Regions from separate parts of the Halomonas sp. BC1 genome, predicted to be linked through region 1. Evidence: predicted binding sites of a transcription regulator. Region 1 holds the regulator's gene; each other region holds the start of a gene.
The links. The regulator LexA, encoded in region 1, represses DNA repair genes until DNA is damaged. The targets are predictions, from matches to a motif close to TACTGTNTANNTANACAGTA.
Positions count from the first base shown of each region.

Region 1 (4,953 bases):
TCGGTGGCGGTCACCGGTAGCGCCAGAAACAGGCTGCCGCGCCGTGGACCAGACGACTGATGTTCGAGGCCAGGGTGGGGCCTTACGCTGTTTTGATCGACGATGCAGGGCGGCTGTGGATGGCGCGTTTCCAGGCGCAGGCCCTGATTGTCCAGCAGGATCAGGTCGCCATTGACGGGCGTAAGGGGGGCACTGATGCCTAGCTGCTCGGCCAGTGCCTGATGAGCCTGCTGATGACGCGCTTCACCATGCACGGGTAGCAGGGCCTTGGGGCGCACCCATTGATAGAGCTTTTTCAGCTCCTGCTGGGCTGGGTGCCCCGTGGCATGGAGCTCGGGGTGATTGTTTTCATCGAATAGCGCGACACCTAGCTGTAACAAACGTTTTTTAAGCTGTTCGATGGGGCGCTCATTGCCCGGGATGGCCTTGGCAGAAAAAATCACGCTATCGCCTGGCTCCAGGTCGACGAAGGGGTGACGGCGCTGCGCCAGCCGCTGAAGGGCAGCGCGCGGCTCGCCCTGGCTGCCGGTGGCGATGATCACCACTTCTTCGGGAGGCAGGTATCCCAGGTCGTGGGACGGGACCAGCGGCGGGAAGTCGTCCAGATAGCCCAGCCCTCTGGCCACGCTCACCATGCGCTCCATGGAGCGGCCCATCAAGCTGACCCGCCGCCCACAAGCATGAGCGGCGCGCCCGATGGCCAGTACCCGCGCCAGGTTGCTGGCGAAACACGATACCACCACGCGGCCCTTGCACTGTTCGAGGGTCGTGGTCAGTGCTTTGGCGACGTCGCCTTCGCTGGCTGACTGGCCAGGCATGGGGGCGTTGGTGGAGTCGCCAACCACCAGGTCCAAAGGGGCCAGCGCACGAAAATGAGCGGCATTCACCGGGGCGCCGATGAGCGGCTCCGGGTCCAGTTTCCAGTCTCCCGTATGCAGTACTCGATAGTCGCCCGCCTGCATCATGATGGCGCAGCTTTCAGGAATGGAGTGAGTGACACTCAGGTAGCGCAGGGTGAAGGGACCGCGCTCCACCGCATCGCCGGGTTCGATGATTTCGATGGCAGCGCTGCTCAGCTGGTGTTCGGCAAATTTATGTCGCAGCAGGCCTGCGGCCAACGGGGTGGCAAAAATGGGGCAGCCCCAACGCGGCCATAGCCAAGCCACGGCGCCGATGTGGTCTTCATGACCATGGGTGATGAACAGCGCCGCCGGGGTGATACCGAGGGTTTGCAGGGTGTCGGTGTTGGGTACCTGCAGCGGCGAGTTGGGCAGATCCTGACGAATCATCATGCCGCAATCGACGGCGATCCACTGATCGTCGTATCCATACAGCGTAAGGTTCATTCCAATTTCACCGCATCCACCTAGCGGAAGCAGGTGCAGGGGCGGGCGGCGACGGGGACGAAGTTGAACGCGTGGTGGATGCATCAGTCATGAAAAGCCTGGAAATATAGTCCCTTAACTATACGGGAAGGGAGGGGCACGTAACAATCATCGTGGCACTGCACCACGGTGCTTAGCCGTGGCGCTTGCGTTACACTAATGCGCCTGGTGAGGCTTGCCCGCGAGCAGGCGCCTACCCAGCGAACGTGCCGTTACATACGCAAGAGTGTTCATTGATGTCTCATTATTACCGTTTAGTTGTGTCGTGCCCGGATCAGGTGGGCATCGTGGCGCGTGTTTCCAGCTTCATTGCCCAGCAGGGCGGCTCGATCACCGAGGCCAGCCAGCACTCCGATCTGGAAACAGGGCGCTTTTTCATGCGTTATGAAATTCTCGCCGATTCACTGGGCATGTCGGCCGAGGCGCTGCGCACCGCATTCGAGCCCGTCGCCGCCGAATTCGACATGCAGTGGTCGCTGGTAGACACCCAGAAGCGCCGCCGCGTGGTGTTGATGGTTTCCCGGGAATCCCACTGCCTGGTGGACCTGCTGTATCGCTGGCAGGCTGGCGAGCTGGATTGCGATATTGTGGGCGTCATCTCCAATCATGACGACATGCGCTCGCTCACCGAGTGGTATGGCATTCCCTATCATCATGTACCGGTGGACCCGGCCAACAAGCAGGCGGCTTTCGAGCAGGTGCAGGCACAGATCGATGCTGCCCGGGCTGACTGTGTCGTGCTGGCGCGGTACATGCAGATTCTGCCGCCTTCACTGTGCGAGCGTTATGCCGGACGCGTCATCAATATTCATCACAGTTTCCTGCCTTCCTTTGCGGGGGCAAAGCCCTATCACCAGGCCTATGAGCGGGGCGTCAAGCTGATCGGTGCCACTTGCCACTACGTGACCGAAGAACTGGATGCTGGCCCCATCATCGAGCAGGATATTCACCGGGTCAGCCACTGCCATACACCCACCGATTTGGTTCGCTTTGGCCGTGATGTGGAAAAAGCCGTGCTGGCCCGCGGCTTGCGCTGGCATCTGGAAGACCGCGTATTGATTCACGGTAACAAGACCGTCGTGTTCAGCTAACTCGCCCACCGGGGAGGGGCGCCATGTCCTTTGCACAAAGCGTGCTGGCCACCTGGGCACTGCTGGCTACCTGGCTGGTGTCGGCAGGTGCTCTGGGGTGGGTGCTGTGGCAGCGCCCCTGGCAGCCGCTGCTGGAAGATACCGGTTTGCAGCATCGCTGGATGGCCGCGACGCTGGCCGTGATGCTGATGTGGCAGCTGCGGGCTCAGGCGGTCGATTGGTTAACTCTGCATCTGGTGTTTACGGTGCTGATGACGCTGGTGTTCAAGGTGCCCCTGGCCTTGATCAGCAACCTGCTGCTCAACGTGGCGATGGTGCTGATCGGGCGCAATGCCTGGGAACTGTTGGGGGCCAACGTGCTGGTGACGGGGCTGGTGCCTGCCGTGATCACGGGGGTGGTATGGCGTATCGTGGATCGCCGCTTGCCGGACAACCTGATGGTGTTTCTGTTTGCCTGCGGTTTTTTCGGTGCTGCGCTGGCGACGCTAGGGGGTGGGCTGGCGGCCGTCGGGCTGATTCTGGTGGCGGGCATCGATCCTGAAGCGATTTACCTGGCTCAGGAGTATGCCCGCTTTCTACCCTTGTTGATGCCCTCGGAAGCTTTCATCACCGGCATGCTGCTGAGCATTCTGTTGGTCTACCACCCGCACTGGGTCGCCACGTTCAACGACCATCGTTACATCGATATGCAGTAGGCGGTGGCTTGGTCCAGTGCCCTGGCCCAGTATTTTAGCCCAGGGCCTGGCCGTTCCCGCCTCGGATGACGCCTACCCCGACGCCTTCGATATCCAGCTGTTGAGTTCTCAGGTCGATTTCGATGGGGGCGAAGTCTTCGTTCTCGGCGAGCAGCGTGACGTGATGCCCCTGGCGTTTAAAACGCTTGACCGTGACCTCGTCTTCCAGGCGCGCGACGACGATCTGACCGTCACGCACGCGGTCGGTACGATGCACGGCCAGCAAGTCGCCTTCCAGAATACCCACGTCTTTCATCGACAGGCCGCGTACCCGCAGCAGGTAGTCGGCCTTGGGGGTGAAGTACTCTGCAGGGAGCGGGCAGTAACGGTCGATATGCTCCGCTGCCAGAATGGGACTGCCAGCAGCAACTTCCCCAATCACCGGCAGCCCGTTGGACGTGGCATCGTTGGCGGGCTCGGCTGCCGGGGGCGTGGCGTCGAGCGGCTCCTGGTTGGGCAGGCGTATGCCCCGGGAGGTATTGCGGATGATGCGGATGGCACCTTTGCGCTCCAGAGCGCGCAGATGCTCTTCAGCGGCGTTGGGTGAGCGAAAGCCCAGCGCCTTGGCGATTTCGGCGCGGGTAGGGGGGTAGCCAAGCTCGCCCATGGTCTTCACGATAAAATCATATACATGCTGCTGGCGTGCGGTGAGTGGGCGTGACATATCAGACTCCAAACAGTGAAAAGACAGTCGCTACATGTCCGTAAAATCAGTATGTGTTTAAGTGTACAGTATGTTGCTCTGTCCAGTACATGATGAGTTGCAATCCGTACTGGGGCGCGTGGCCTGAACCTTGAGCGGGATAATCGTTTGAGCCAGCAGGGGGAATGGCATACTATTCGCCAACGCGATCGCCATGTTTTAAACACCTGTTTTGGGAGGGCGCTATGGCCCAGTCGGATACGGTCACACGTATTTTGGATACGGCAGAGGTGCTCTTTGCAGAGCGGGGGTTTGCCGAAACATCACTGCGCAATATCACCAGCAAAGCGCGGGTCAACCTTGCTGCCGTCAATTATCACTTCGGGTCGAAGAAAGCGCTGATACAGGCGGTGTTTGCCCGCTACCTTGACCCGTTCTCCGAGCGCTTCCACACCGCCCTGGATGAGCTGGAAGCGCGCTATGAAGGTCAGCCCATTCCTCTGGAGGTGCTGCTGGAAACCATGGCTACCACGGTACTGACCGTGCCTGCCGAGCGCCACAGTCTGAAAGTGTTCATGCGGCTGCTGGGGCTGGCCTACAGCCAGGCGCAAGGGCACTTGCGGCGCTACATCCAGCAGCAGTATGGCGATGTTTTCACACGCTTCACCGAGCTGGTGCGCCGGGCGACCCCCGAGCTGCCGGATGCAGAGCGCTTCTGGCGGCTACACTTCATGCTGGGCACGGTGATCTTTACGCTGTCGGGGCTGGATGCGCTACGTGATATTGCTGCCAAGGATTATCAGGAGCAGGTAACCGTGCGCGACTTGATCCGGCGTCTGCGTCCCGTCGTGGTGGCCGCCATGAGCGCGCCAATGCCGTTGCCTGCAGCAACCGTGAATGAGAAGCTTCATGCAAACGCCCAGATTGGCTGACCTGCCGCCCGCTGAAGGTGGCTGGATGGAAATCGACACCCAGGCCCAACGCCTGCGCTGGTGGCAGGGGAGCGAGCTAAAGCACGAATGCGCCGTTTCAACGGGCAAGGCCGGCGTGGGGCAAGAGGAGGGCAGTGGCCGTACGCCACTGGGCTGGCACTACGTGCG
Region 1 is NZ_LFGS01000005.1:169,183-174,135, forward strand. Features, by position in the region: gene B7L72_RS05430 (ribonuclease J) at 1-1,346, opposite strand, end outside; gene purU (formyltetrahydrofolate deformylase) at 1,622-2,476, shown strand; gene B7L72_RS05440 (energy-coupling factor ABC transporter permease) at 2,500-3,171, shown strand; gene lexA (transcriptional repressor LexA) at 3,206-3,874, opposite strand; gene B7L72_RS05450 (TetR/AcrR family transcriptional regulator) at 4,099-4,785, shown strand; gene B7L72_RS05455 (L,D-transpeptidase) at 4,763-4,953, shown strand, end outside.

Region 2 (4,953 bases), on a different contig from region 1:
TTTTCGATGTGCAGATGCTGATGTGCCTGGGCGGCCACCTGCGGCAGGTGGGTCACGGTCATCACCTGGCCGTTTTCGCCCAGCTTGCGCAGCAGCTGGCCGACGATTTCGGCCGTCGCACCGGAAATGCCCACGTCCACTTCATCGAAGACCAGGCTGGGAATGGTAGAGTGCGAGGCCGCCACGACCTGAATGGCCAAACTGATACGCGACAGTTCACCGCCGGATGCCACTTTCGCCAGCGGGCGCGCAGGCTGGCCAGGGTTGGCGCTGATCAGGAACTGGACGTGATCCAGCCCTTCTGGGGTGGGCGTGTCGCGAGGGGTAACGTCGACATCGAAACGCGCCTTGCCCATGGCCAGAAAGGCCAGCTGCTGCTGAACTTCCTTGCCTAGCCGCACCGCCGCCTTTTGGCGAGCTTCACTGAGCAGCTTGGCATTGCTGCGGTAGCGCTCCCGGTAGTCGGCCACCTGGCTGCTCAGGGCTTCCAGGTCATCGTCACTGGCTTCCAGTTGCGCCACTTCCTGACGTAGCTGGGCATGCAGGGCGCAGATTTCTTCCGGGGCGACATGGTGCTTGCGCGCAATGCGGTGCACGTCGCCCATGCGCTCCTCGACCCAGGCCAGTCGCTCGGGGTCCAGTTCGGTGGTGCTGGCCAGGCGCTGCAGCTCGCTGGCGGCTTCTTCTACCTGAATGCGCGCATCGCTGAGCATGGCCAGGGTGTTGGCCAGCGTGCCCTTATCGCTGCCGGGCAGGGCGCTCAAGTGTGCGTAGGCCTGGTTCAGCAACGACAGCGCACCGCCCTCATCGTTTTCACAGCAGTCGGCGGCAAACTGGGTTTCTCGCAGGGTCTCTTCCGCGTGGGCCAGCGTGTGTTGCTCTTCTTCCAGGGTTTGCAGTTCGCCTTCGGCGAGGCCCAGCTGGTCGAGCTCTTCCACCTGATAGCGCAGCAGCTGGCGCTTGGCCTCTACCTCGCTGCCCTCTTCACTGAGCTTTTTCAACCGACGACGGGCATTGCGCCATTCACGGTAAGTCTCGGCCAGCTGCTGGCTGCGCTCACGAAGCCCGGCGTAGTCATCCAGTAGCGCCAGGTGGGTTTCTTCGCGCATGAGCGCCTGGTGGGCGTGCTGGCCATGAATTTGAATCAGCTGTTCGCCCAGCGATTTCAGGTCGGCAATGGTGGCCGGGTGGCCGTTGATCCATGCTTTGGAGCGCCCGCTGGCGGTAACGACGCGGCGTAACAGGCACTCGTCGGTAGGCAGTTCCCGGGCCTGCAGCCACTCGATGGCGGCGGGCAGGTGTTGAATGTCGAAGCGGGCGGAAAGGTCGGTGCGCTCGCAGCCGTGGCGCACGCTGCCTGCGTCGGCGCGCTCGCCCAGGCAGAGCCCTAGCGCGCCCAGCAGTATGGATTTACCCGCCCCGGTTTCCCCCGTGATGGCGGTCATGCCACGGCTGAGGTCGAGTTCAAGGCGGTCAACAATCGCGTAATCCTGGATCGCTAGCTGTGTCAGCATGAGGCCTCCTGAGGCGGTGCATCCCGAGTGCTGGATACTTATCCAATAATTGTTGTTTTATACAGTAGTCGATAACTCACTTCAATGCCCCTCTTGAGATGGCTTCGATGGCCCCCATATAGCTTTTATCCGTGGTCTAAATCCCGCGAATCAACTCAGGTGGCCGCCAACGGCACCGCTACGTATTTCAGGAGCAAGGCATGGCTAAAGAACCGCAAACCCCGTTGGATGAAGAGCTGGCGCGTCAGGAGCAGGAAGCCGAAGTCACGGAGCCAACGGCAGAAGAGCGCCTGGTAGAAGGTGAGCTGGAAGGGCTGATCGACGACGAGCCGGTGGCGGACGCAAACATAGGTAACCCTGAAGCCGACGTGCTGGCCGCCCGGGTAGAAGAGCTGGAGCAGAGCCTGGCCCAGGCCAAGGACCAGGCCCTGCGCGCCGCCGCTGAAGCACAGAACGTGCGCCGTCGCGCCGAGCAAGAGGCCGAGAAGGCGCGCAAGTTTGCGCTGGAGAAGTTCGTCAAGGAGCTGCTGCCCGTGGTGGACAGCCTGGAGAAAGCCCTGGAAAGCATGCAGCAAGACGCTTCCGACGTGCATCGCGAAGGCGTCTCCATGACCCTGAAGATGCAGCTGGACGTGCTGGCCAAGTTTGGCGTCGAAAGCATCGAGCCCCAGGGCGAGCCCTTCGACCCGCAGATGCATGAAGCCATGGCCATGGTGCCCAATCCCGAGCTGGAGCCCAATACGGTAATGGACGTCATGCAGAAGGGCTACTCCCTGAATGGCCGTCTGGTGCGTCCCGCGATGGTGGTGGTCAGCCAGAAAGCCGGTTAATCCGATGACGCATTGCAGAAAAAAGCCCTTGAAATGCGCCAGCCGGCCCCCAAATAAAGGGCAACCCGCGAGAATGCTCGCAAACGCCTTAAACAGTTTTGACGGCGTAAACCACTAGTTTTTTGTTTCAACCGAATTCGAGGTTTTTGCTATGGGACGCATTATTGGTATCGACCTGGGCACCACAAACTCTTGTGTAGCCGTGCTCGATGGTGACAGCGCTAAAGTCATTGAAAACGCCGAAGGCGGTCGTACCACGCCTTCCATCATTGCCTACACCGATGACGGCGAAACCCTGGTAGGTCAGGCGGCCAAGCGTCAGGCCGTGACCAACCCGGAAAACACCCTTTACGCCATCAAGCGTCTGATCGGTCGTCGTTTCAAGGACGACGTCGTTCAAAAAGACATCAAGATGGTGCCGTACAAGATTGCCGAAGCCGACAACGGTGACGCGTGGGTAGAAGTCAAAGGCAAGAAGATGGCTCCCCCGCAGGTCAGCGCCGAAGTGCTGAAGAAGATGAAGAAGACCGCCGAAGACTACCTCGGCGAGCCGGTGACCGAAGCGGTCATCACCGTACCGGCCTACTTCAACGACAGCCAGCGTCAGGCCACCAAGGATGCGGGCCGTATTGCCGGTCTGGACGTCAAGCGCATCATCAACGAGCCGACTGCCGCAGCGCTTGCCTACGGCATGGACAAGTCGCGTGGTGACAAGACCATCGCGGTCTACGACCTGGGCGGCGGTACCTTCGATATCTCCATCATCGAAGTCGCCGACGTTGACGGTGAAACCCAGTTCGAAGTACTGGCCACCAACGGTGACACCTTCCTGGGCGGTGAAGATTTCGACCTGGCGCTGATCAACTACCTGGTCGACCAGTTTAAAACCGACAGCGGCATTGATCTGTCGGGCGACAACCTGGCCATGCAGCGCCTGAAGGAAGCCGCCGAGAAAGCCAAGATCGAGCTTTCCAGCGCTCAGCAGACCGACGTCAACCTGCCGTACATCACGGCAGACAACACAGGCCCGAAACACCTGAACGTCAAGGTGACTCGTGCCAAGCTGGAGTCGCTGGTAGAAGACCTGGTGCAGCGCTCTCTCGAGCCATGCAAAACGGCTCTGAAAGATGCTGGCCTGTCCGCGTCTGAAATCGACGAAGTGATCCTGGTCGGCGGCCAGACTCGCATGCCGATGGTTCAGAAGAAAGCGGCAGACTTCTTCGGTAAAGAAGCCCGTAAAGACGTCAATCCCGATGAAGCCGTCGCCGTAGGTGCCGCAATTCAGGGTGGCGTACTGGGCGGCGACGTGAAAGACGTTCTGCTGCTGGACGTCACGCCGTTGACCCTGGGTATCGAAACCATGGGTGGCGTCATGACGCCGCTGATCGACAAGAACACCACCATCCCCACCAAGAAGACTCAAACCTTCTCGACGGCGGATGACAACCAGACGGCGGTGACCATTCACGTCGTGCAGGGCGAGCGCAAGCAAGTGTCGCAGAACAAGTCGCTGGGTCGTTTCGACCTCTCCGACATTCCGCCGGCACCGCGTGGCGTACCGCAAATCGAAGTGGCTTTCGATCTGGATGCCAACGGTATCCTGAACGTATCGGCCAAGGACAAGGCGACGGGCAAAGAGCAGTCCATCGTGATCAAGGCGTCCAGCGGCCTGACGGAAGAAGAGATCGAGCAGATGGTTCGCGACGCCGAAGCCCACGCCGACGAAGACAGGAAGTTCGAAGCGCTGGTGCAACTGCGCAACCAGGCGGACGGCATGATTCACGCCACCCGCAAGACCGTGCAGGAAGCAGGTGACAAGGCCACCGATGACGAGAAACAAGCCATCGAGACGGCCATCGCCGAACTGGAAGAAGCGGTCAAGACCGATGACCAGGACAACATCCAGAAGAAACTGGATGCGCTGACCGAAGCCTCCGGCCAGCTGGCGCAGAAGATGTACGCCGAGCAGGCAGACGCTGCCCAGCAGGCGGGCGCAGAAGGCGCGGAAAGCACCAACGCCAAGCAGGACGACGACGTGGTTGACGCCGAGTACGAAGAAGTCAACGACGAGCAGAAGAAGCAGTAACCCACCTCTTTCTGCCAAGGAAAGCGGTGACGCGGGAGGCAACTCCCGCGTTGCTGTTTCCGCGGCCGAGACGCCAATAGTGCGTAGCTAACCAGGAGGCGTAGGACCCATGTCCAAGCGCGATTATTACGAAGTCCTGGGTGTCGAAAAAGGGGCCGATCAGAAAGAGATCAAAAAGGCCTATCGCCGTCTGGCGCAAAAATTCCACCCTGATCGAAACCCGGACGATAACACCGCAGCGGAAAAATTCCGTGAGGTGTCTGAAGCCTACGAAGTCTTGAGCGACGGCGAAAAGCGCGCCGCCTATGACCAGTTTGGTCATGCCGGTGTGGATGGCCAGGGCGGTGGCTTTGGTGGCGGCGGCTTCGGCGGCGGAGCCGGTGATTTTGGCGACATTTTTGGCGATGTGTTCGGCGACATCTTCGGGGGCGGCGGTGGCCGTCGGCGGGGCCCCAATGCGCCCGCGCGAGGGTCCGACCTGCGCTACAACCTGGAGCTGGACCTCGAAAGCGCCGTGGCCGGT
Region 2 is NZ_LFGS01000008.1:90,783-95,735, forward strand. Features, by position in the region: gene recN (DNA repair protein RecN) at 1-1,514, opposite strand, end outside; gene grpE (nucleotide exchange factor GrpE) at 1,715-2,344, shown strand; gene dnaK (molecular chaperone DnaK) at 2,496-4,430, shown strand; gene dnaJ (molecular chaperone DnaJ) at 4,540-4,953, shown strand, end outside.
Region 2: a site for LexA is predicted at 1,562-1,581, ahead of recN (DNA repair protein RecN). Genes of this name have one in related genera too.

Region 3 (4,953 bases), on a different contig from region 1:
TGCCTGGGCGACTTCCGGCGGCATGTAGTTTTCGTCGTGACGCGCCAGCACTTTATCGGCGTAGAGTCGGCCATCGGCCTGCAGCTGGCCCACCACCACCACGCCCTGCCCTTCACGGAACAGGTCGGGCAGGATGCCGCTGTAGTAGACCTCGACATCGTCCACGTAGTCGGTCACCGTGAACGCTACGTCGAGGCTGTCGGGGTCACGCAGTACCGAGCCCTCTCGGACCATGCCACCGGCACGAATCTGGCGGTCCAGAGGGGCATCCCCCTGGGCGATTTGTACCGGGCTGAAGAACAGGTTGATGTTGGCGCGCAGCGCATACAGCGTGAGCCCCACGGCGATGGCGGTCAGCGAGACCAGGCCCAGAAAGATAAACAGCTTTTGCTTGCGTTTAGGCGTCATTGCGAACATCCCCTTGAGCAGAGTTAACCGGGTTCTGCGCAGCCGTAGTACCGTAGGGGGAAGCCGTGCGCTGCGCTTTTTCACGACGCATGCGGCGTTTGACTCCCTTGATCAACTGGCGCCGCTCCAGGCGAGCATGCAGCAGGATCCCTAACATCAGAAGCGCAGTTACGCCCCAGGCGGCCCACACATAGAGACCGTGGCCGCCCATGGCAAAGAATTCGTTCAGCGAGGCAAAGGTCACTGGCTCACCTCCTCGGCGAGTTCACGCACCCAGCGCTTGTTGGCTTCCCTGCGCAGAATTTCACTGCGGGTACGCATCAAGGCAAGCGCGATAAAAAAGCTGTAGAAGCCCAGCACCATGATCAGCAGCGGTGCCCACATTTCCATGGGCATGGCCGCGCGCCCGGTGATGGTGAACGTAGCGGGCTGGTGCAGGGTGTACCACCAATCGACGGAGTATTTGATGATCGGAATATTGATCACACCCACCATGGCCAGCACGGAAGCTGCCCGCGACCCGCTGTCACGGCTGGTGAAGGCGCCACGCAGGGCGATGACCCCAAGATAGAGGAACAGCAGGATCAGCATCGAGGTGAGCCGAGCATCCCACATCCACCAGGTGCCCCAGGTGGGCACGCCCCAGACGGCGCCGGAAAACAGCGCGATGAAGGTCATGGCGGCACCCAGCGGCGCAATCACGGTGGCCAACATGTCGGCGACCTTGATTTTCCAGACCATAAACACCAGCCCGGAGATAGCCATGGAGACAAAGATGGACTGGGCCAGAAACGCAGCAGGCACATGCACATAGATGATGCGAAAACTGTTGCCCTGCTGGTAGTCGGCCGGGGCGAACACCAGTCCCCAAACGGTGCCCACGGCCAGCAACAGCGCGGCTGCCACCCAGAACCAGGGCTGTAGCTTGGCACTGATCGCATAAAACCACTTGGGAGATCGCAGTTTATTTATAAAGCCCCACATGGTCTTCCCATCCTTTAACCGTTAATACTGATGCGTAGCGACGCGGCAATCGCCCAGGGTGCCAGCATGAGCGACACCGCCAGCAGCGCCCCCAGTATGGCCAGGTGAGCGGCCATCCCATCACCCAGAATGGCGGCCTGCACCGCGCCCGCCCCAAAAAATCAGAACCGGGATATACAGCGGCAGTACCAGCAGGGACAGCAGTACCCCGCCCTTGGCCAGCCCCACGGTCAGCGCCGCGCCAATGGCCCCTATCAGGCTCAGGCTCGCGGTGCCCAGCGCCAACGACAGCGCCAGCACCCCGTAGCTGCCTGCTGGTAGCGACAGCATGATGCCCAACACCGGCGCCATCAGCGCTAGCGGCAGCCCGGTCAACAGCCAATGCACGGCCACCTTGGCAAGCCCCAGCGCCGCCAGCGGCTGAGGGGCCAACAGCAGCTGCTCCAGGCTGCCGTCTTCGTAATCGCTGCGAAACAGGCTATCCAGCGACAGCAGGGCCGCCAGCAACGCCGCTACCCACAGCAGTCCCGGCGCAATGCTGGCCAGCAAGACAGGGTCAGGCGAGATGCCAATGGGAAACAGCGTGATGACCAGTGCAAAGAACACCAGCGGGTTCAGCACCTCACCCTTGCGCCGCAACATCAGCGTCAGGTCGCGCTTGAGCGTGGCATGAATGGCCACTCCAAGCCCCCCCTGCGGGGTATGCAGGACCACCTCAGGGGCACTCGACAGGGCGTGTGAAGATAGAGCGTGTGAACGTTGCAACGCTGACTCCTTTTTACCCCAGCTGAATACGTCTCAGCACCGATGATTCGGTCAGTGCATGGTGGGTCGTCACCAGAACACAGCCGCCAGACTGAGCATGTGCGACCAGCTGCGCTTCCAACGCCATGACACCGTGGCGGTCAATCGCCGTGAAAGGCTCATCCAGGACCCATAGCGCGCGCGGGGTCAGCGTCAACCTTGCCAAGGCAATACGCCGCTGCTGACCAGCGGAAAGCTGTCCTGCCGGGACATCTTCAAAGCCCGCCAGACCAACCTCGAACAGCGCTTGCTCACGCTGTTGATCGCTGCCCTTTTCGCCATTGAGCGCTTGATACCACGCCAAATTTTCCAATGGCGTGAGGCCCGCTTTAACGCCGGGGGCGTGCCCTAGATAGAGTAGGTTTGCGAGAAAATGTTCACGGGTCTGGTGCATGGGGGCACCGTTCCAGAATAGCTCGCCACGGTAGTCGGTCAGTTGGCCGGAGAGGATCTTCAACAACGTGGTTTTACCACTGCCGTTGGGGCCTTCGATACGGACGATCTCGCCGCCCTTGATGTCGAGGTCAAGTCCTTCAAATAGCCAACGATCATCGCGTTCACAGGCCAGTTGTCGGGCTTGCAGGCACAGGCTCAAGAGACTCTCCAGACGCATTAATTTTGGGTCGAACTCTACACGGAAAGGCGCTTTCTCGCCAGTCACGCTCTGCGGCCTGGGGTCGCAGCATGACACAGCTCAAGCCCTCGCCACAAAACCCACGCTTCAAACAGTACTAGCACTGTATGCAAAAACAGGATTATACTGTAACCACTGTATGGATAGACACCTCTTCAGCCACGCCTATCCATTCGCTCACTCGACCGCCTTGGCACAGGCGCTGCATGGGAGAACACAATGACGATCTGCCTCGCCCCCCAGATAACGTCTCACGTACCTTCTCAACCGCTGCCACCGTCTAACGTGCGTCAGCGCCTTGCCTCTCCCCACCGCCAGGTAAACCAGGACGGTCAAGTGACCCGGCACAACACCTATGCCCTACGCATTCGCGGCGACCGCTTGCAGGCCAGCCAGCTCTTCGACGGTGATCTGCTCATCATTCATCGCCATCAGCACGACACCCAGCAGGAAACGGCCACCCTGACCATCAACGATCGCCAGCTTCCCTTGAGCCATTTATCGATTACCCGCCTGGGGGTGCACTTGTGCCCCGAAGATACAGCAGTGCCCGCGCTATTCCTGCATAATGGCGACATCCAGGTGCTGGGCATGGTCATGGGCGTGGCGCACCACACCCGGCAGACTCGGCACCACTGATTCGCGCTCATGTTGGCCAGGAGTCCTGCTTGCGTTACCACGTTCCCGACATTGCCCCCGAGGCGTGGCACTCCACCGAGACCGAGGTAGAGAAAAGCCAGTTTCTGACCTGGCTATGCCACGCCCCCAGCACCAGCGCCTTCGATGCCCTGCTCCAGGCCGCCAAAATCGCCCACCCCAATGCCAGCCACCACTGCACCGCCTTTATCGCTGGCCCACCGGGGGAGCAGACCCGCATTGGCTTTTCGGATGACGGCGAGCCCGGCGGCACGGCGGGACGGCCCATGTTTCAGGCGCTGCAAGGTAGCCAGCTAGGGGAAGTGGGTTGCGTGGTCATTCGCTACTTTGGCGGTACCAAGCTGGGCACCGGTGGGTTGGCCAGAGCCTACGCCCAGGCCGTCAACGCGGCGCTGGAAACACTGCCTACCCGGGAGGTGATCGAGCGCGACAGCTACCGGTTACGTGTAGGCTTCGCCCATGAAGCGCAGGCCCGAGCCTGGTGTGAAGAGCAGGAACTGCCTGTGGAACAGGCTGAGTACGATGGGCATGGCGTGTGCCTGACCATCGGCTGGCCCAGCGACGTGGCGCTGGATATCAGCGGTCTGGAGAATCGCCTGAAAACGGCCGTGGCATTCGAAGCACTGTAAGTTCACGGCCTGCCGATGAAGGCTCGGCAAGCCGTGACACAGCTCAGACTCGGGTTCAGCCCAGTTCTATCGCCAAGTACCCGTTCTATCTATAAGTACCAGCTCTATCCCAGGTACTTGATCATGACCCCGGCGGCCACCGCCGAGCCAATCACCCCGGCCACGTTCGGCCCCATGGCGTGCATCAGCAGGAAGTTATGCGGATTTGCCTCCAGGCCTACCTTGTTGGCGACCCGTGCGGCCATCGGCACCGCCGAGACGCCAGCCGCGCCAATCAACGGGTTGATGGGCATCCTGCTGACCATGTTCATGAGCTTTGCCATCAACACGCCTGCTGCCGTGCCGATAGCGAAGGCAACCATGCCCAGCCCTAGAATGCCCAGCGTTTCGAAGCTCAAGAAGCTCTCGGCCATGAGCTTGGAACCCACGGACAGGCCGAGAATGATGGTCACGATATTGATCAGCGCATTCTGCGCAGTATCCGACAGTCGCTCCACCACGCCACATTCACGCATCAGGTTACCAAAGCAGAACATGCCCAGCAGTGGCGCAGCGTCAGGCAGGAACAGCGCCACGGCAATCAGCAGCATCAGCGGGAAGATCACCTTCTCCAGCTTGGAGACCGGACGCAGTTGCGTCATGGCAATCTTGCGCTCTTTTTCGGTGGTCAACAGCCGCATGATGGGTGGCTGGATGAGCGGCACCAGTGCCATGTAGGCATAGGCCGCCACGGCAATGGCACCCAGCAGTTCTGGCGCCAACATGCTGGACACATAGATCGACGTCGGCCCGTCCGCCCCGCCGATGATGCCGATGGCGGCCGCCTGATTGAGCGAA
Region 3 is NZ_LFGS01000019.1:286,891-291,843, reverse strand. Features, by position in the region: gene ccmE (cytochrome c maturation protein CcmE) at 1-408, opposite strand, end outside; gene ccmD (heme exporter protein CcmD) at 398-652, opposite strand; gene B7L72_RS15375 (heme ABC transporter permease) at 649-1,392, opposite strand; partial or broken gene ccmB (heme exporter protein CcmB) at 1,407-2,034, opposite strand; gene ccmA (cytochrome c biogenesis heme-transporting ATPase CcmA) at 2,171-2,791, opposite strand; gene B7L72_RS15360 (S24 family peptidase) at 3,050-3,469, shown strand; gene B7L72_RS15355 (IMPACT family protein) at 3,499-4,116, shown strand; gene B7L72_RS15350 (sodium ion-translocating decarboxylase subunit beta) at 4,221-4,953, opposite strand, start outside.
Region 3: a site for LexA is predicted at 2,932-2,951, ahead of B7L72_RS15360 (S24 family peptidase). Genes of this name have one in related genera too.

Region 4 (4,953 bases), on a different contig from region 1:
GCCCCTTGGCCGAGTGCAGGGTCATCAGCTGCACGCTGTCTTCGAACTCCTCGGCTTCATGGTCGCCTGCGTTGAGGGCGGCTTCCGAAAGGAAGGCTTCCAGCGCGGCCATGCCTTCTCCGGCTTCCGGGGTCTCGAAGGCATCGCCATGGGTAAAGGCCCGGGCCGCGTTGACCAGCTCTTCCAGGTTCTCGACCCGAGCCTGGCCTTTTTCACCGCGCTCGCTTTGATGGTGCTCGATCAGCCCGGTGCGTGCCGTGACGTGGTCGATGATCTCGTGGAGCGGCAGCCCGGACGTGTCGTTGTCCAGCTGCTCGATCAGGTTGGTAAAGGCCTGCACGGCGTTGCCTGCACGGCCTCTCAAGGTGCCATCCTGAAGGGTGTCGTGCAGCGCTTGCCACAGCGATACGCTCTGCTCCCGGGCGTGATGGCGGACGATTTCCACGGTGCGCGTGCCGATGCCTCGGGTGGGCACATTGATGACGCGCTCCAGGGAGGCATCGTCATCACGGTTGAGCAGCAAGCGCAGGTAGGCCAGGGCGTTCTTGATTTCCAGCCGCTCATAAAAGCGGTGGCCGCCATAGATACGATAGGGCATGCCCTGGCGAATCAGCGTCTCTTCCAGCAGGCGCGACTGGGCGTTGGAACGGTAGAGGATGGCCACGTCCCGGCGGTTGAAGCCTTCGTTGACCTTCTCCTTGATGGTATCGACGATATAGCGGGCCTCTTCGAGGTCGTTGAACCCCGCATACACCGAGATAGGCTCGCCTTCGGCGCCATCGGTCCATAGGTTCTTGCCGAGACGCTCGCTGTTGTGGCTGATCAGCGTATTGGCCGCTTCCAGAATCGCGCTGGTAGAGCGATAGTTCTGCTCCAGGCGCACGGTATGAGTGTTGGGAAACTCTTCTTCGAAGCGACGAATGTTCTCGACCTTGGCGCCCCGCCAGCCGTAAATGGACTGGTCGTCATCGCCCACGGCGGTCATCGGGGTCTGCTGGCCGGTGAGCAGCTTGAGCCAGGCGTACTGCAGGGTATTGGTATCCTGAAACTCGTCCACCAGCACATGGCCAAAGCGCTCGCGATAGTGGTTCAGCAGCGGCGGGTTGTCGCGCAACAGCTCCAGGCTGCGCAGCAGTAGCTCACCGAAATCCACCAGCCCGCCTCGCTCGCAGGTGAACTGGTAGCGCTCGTAGAGCTCGACCATCTGGGCGAGGTACGCATCGCCATTGACGTTCACCTGATGGGGTCGCAGGCCCTCTTCCTTGCAACCAGAAATGAACCCCTGCACCTGGCGTGGCGGGAAGCGCTCATCGTCAATCGAGTAATCTTTCAGCAGCCGCTTGATTAGTCGCAGCTGGTCATCGGAGTCGATGATCTGAAAGTGCTGGGGCAGACGGGCATCCTGCCAATGGGTGCGCAGTAGCCGGTGCGAGATCGAGTGAAAGGTACCCACCCAGACATGGCGCATGGAGATGCCCAGCAGGGCTTCCAGACGCGTGCGCATTTCGCGGGCGGCCTTGTTGGTAAACGTGACGGCCAGCAGCGCATAAGGGGAAAGCCCTTCGGCCTGCATCAGCCAGGCAATGCGGTGTACCAGCACACGCGTTTTGCCGGAACCGGCGCCGGCCAGTACCAGAAGATTGCCCTGGGGCGCACTGACGGCTTCCCGCTGGGCCGGGTTGAGATGATCGAGTATCGCTGTGACGTCGTCCATATAAGCCGCTGCCGGTTCAAAAAAGGGGCGACCAGTCTAGCACAGCCAGCACACTGGCTGTGCATACAGCATGTCTTCAGGACGCTGGCTCAGGACTCTTTATCAGAACCGTTGCTCAGGACTCTTCCGGGTAGCGCAGCGTGGTCAGGCTCTTCTTCACCGCTTTCAACTGTTCGGCCAGTTTGGGGCCCCGGGTCTTGGCCACGCCCACCGCCAGCACGTCGATCAGCACCAGGTGGGCAATACGCGAGCTGAGCGGGGTGTAGATCTCGGTGTCTTCGTGCACGTCGATGAACAGCGGCAGGCTGACCTCCTGAGCCAGCGGCGATTCGCTGGGACACAGGCCGATCACGGTAGCGCCTGCTTCGCGGGCCAGGCGAACGCTGGCTACCAGCGCCCGGGTTCGGCCTGTCTGCGAGATGGCGACCACCACGTCGCCCTCTTGCAGGGTCACCGCCGACATGTTCTGCATGTGCGGGTCGGCGTAGGCAGAGGTCGAGATCTGCAGGCGGAAAAACTTGTGCTGAGCATCGAAGGCCACCGCGCCGGAGGCGCCAAAGCCGTAGAACTCGACGCGATTGGCCATGGCCAGTGCATTGACGGCCTTGCCCAGCGCATCGTTATCGAGCCGGTCGCGCACCGACAGCAGCGTGCCCACGGTGGAGTCGAAAATGCTATGGGAGAATTCGGCCACCGAGTCGCTGTCGTTCATCGAGAACTGCGCGAACTGGCTTCCGCTGGCCAGCATCTGGGCTAGCTGCAGCTTGAAATCCTGAAAGCCGTTGCAGCCCAGCGCACGGCAGAAGCGCACCACCGTAGGCTCGCTCACCTTTGCTTCGGTGGCCAGGTCCACGATGCGCATGTGAATGACTTCATCGGGGTTGCGCAGCACGAACCGCGCAACCTTTTGTTCGGAGCGACGGAAATGCTCCATGCGGCGTCTCATTTCATCGAACAGGGCGCGGCTCACGTTCAGCTCCTTAAATTCTTGATCGTGCTTGTGCGGCCATAAAGAGACCACAGTATGCCTGAGTGTTGCATCGGGGGCAGCGTCCTTCACGAGAGTACTGCCGTTTAAAAGGCGTTAACCCATTTCTTCAAGAGTCGTCATCATTTTGTCAAGTAGGTTATAGTAAGAAGTGACGTGCCGCACTGCATCATTTAAAAATCAGTCGTCACGGATGCAGGTGGACGTAGGCAACTCACCTGGAGGAGCGTCGATTATGAGAAACGTCGAACGAATGACCTCGGTAAAAAGCGAATTGCTCGACATATTCATGAGTATGGAGGTCGATGAGCATGCCCAACGTCGGCGCAGCGCCGCCCAACGTAGCCTGAGAGCGCGTCGGGGCATCGAGCTGCACCGGGAATTCCAGAAGCTGTCACGGGATATCGCTCCCTTGCCAGACGATGACGACCCGCAAGAGAGCGAACTGCACTAGCCAGCCGAAGAAGAGGCTGGTGAAGGAAGGCGAGAAAGCGTTACACCACGGTAACGCCTTCTCTACAGGCTAAGCTTGCCGACCCAGCGGCGAGTCAGAACAGGCCTGCCAGGAAAACCACCGTGACCCCGATAGGGGCAACGTACTTGGCCAGCAGGTTCCACAGGCTGTAGTCGTAGACATCCAGCCTCAGTTCCTTGCGCGCTTCTTCTTTATCCAGGCAGAAGGCGAAGAACACGATCGCACCCAGGCCGGTCAATGGCAGCAGGATCTTGCTGGTGAAGGTATCCAGCAGGTCGAAGATGTTCAGCCCAAAGAACAGCACGTCCGCCCACACGTTGAACGACAGCAGTGCCGCAACCCCCAGCGCCCATACCGCCACGCCGCTGACCAATGTGGCCACGATACGTGACATCGACGTGCGCTCTTCCAGGGTTTCCACCACTGGTTCCAGCAGTGAAATGGCCGACGTCAGGGCGGCAAAGGTCAGCAGCAGGAAGAACATCAGGCCCAGAATGGTGCCGCCGGTCATGTTGCCAAACGCCAGGGGCAGGGTGACAAAGATCAGGCCAGGGCCTTCGCCGGCACTCAGGCCGTTGGCAAAGACGATGGGGAAGATGGCCAGGCCCGCTAGCAGGGCGATGGCGGTATCCAGCAGGATGACCGTTCGCGCGGTGCTGATCAGGTTGACGTCTTCGCCCAGGTACGAGCCGTAGGCCATCATGATCCCCATGCCCAGCGACAGCGTGAAGAACGCCTGGCCCATGGCCGCCAGTACGACACCACCATCGAGAGCATCCCAGTCAGGGCTGAACATGAAGCTCAGGGCCTCACCAAAGTAGCCGCTGGTCATGCCGTAACCCACCAGCACCAGCATCAGGACCACCAGGGCAGGCATCAGGGTGCGAGCAGCGCTTTCCAGGCCTTTGGTGACCCCGCGTGCCACGATCCCAACGACCAACACCATGAAGGCCGTATGCCACAGCAGCAGGGCGGTAGGGCTGCCCAACATGCCGCTGAAGATGGCGCCAATGCTGTCAGCGTCCTGGTCATTGAAGCTGCCGAGCACCGAACCCAGCGTATAGTTCAACGACCAGCCGCCGATGACGCTGTAGAACGAGAGAATCAGAAAGGCAGCCAGGACGCCGCTGACGCCGACCAGTGCCCACGCTTTCGAGCGGCCATGATTGGCGGCCAGTTCGGCCATGGTATTGATGGGGTTCTTCTGACCGCGACGGCCAATCATCCACTCGGCGACCAGAATGGGCAGGCCGACCAGTGCCACACAGGCCAAATAGACCAGAACGAAAGCGGCGCCACCGCTGTCGCCCACCATGTACGAGAAGCGCCAGATATTGCCCAGGCCAACGGCGGAGCCCGCCGCGGCCAGCACAAAGCCCATACGAGATGACCACTGTGCATGCGCAAGTTTTGCCATAAATCACCTGTTTCAGTTCAATTGTAATGGGTCGATATCGGCAGATTGCGCCGATGTTCGGAAAAAAGAGATTGTCAGCGTGCTTTTCCGAAAGAACGCGCAATTTATCCGATCAAGGGTAGGCTTGCCAGTGAGCCAGCCTAAAAAGGCGGCTTAAAACAGCTGGCTCTGCTTTTCATCGGCGAAAGGTGCCAGGTCCGCCAAAGCAGCCCTGGCCTGCACCAGGCGATAGAGGTGGCGAGCCATTTGGGGAGACTCACGGTTGTCTGCGGTATGCACAAATAAAAAAGGGGTTTTCCCCTGTTTTATCCACAGGCTGAGCTGCTCTATCCAGGGCGTGAAGTAGCGTGTGTTGATCG
Region 4 is NZ_LFGS01000017.1:62,153-67,105, reverse strand. Features, by position in the region: gene uvrD (DNA helicase II) at 1-1,714, opposite strand, end outside; gene hexR (transcriptional regulator HexR) at 1,830-2,684, opposite strand; gene B7L72_RS13360 (PA3496 family putative envelope integrity protein) at 2,938-3,156, shown strand; gene B7L72_RS13355 (sodium-dependent transporter) at 3,251-4,594, opposite strand; partial or broken gene B7L72_RS13350 (DUF72 domain-containing protein) at 4,748-4,953, opposite strand, start outside.
Region 4: a site for LexA is predicted at 1,766-1,785, ahead of uvrD (DNA helicase II). Genes of this name have one in related genera too.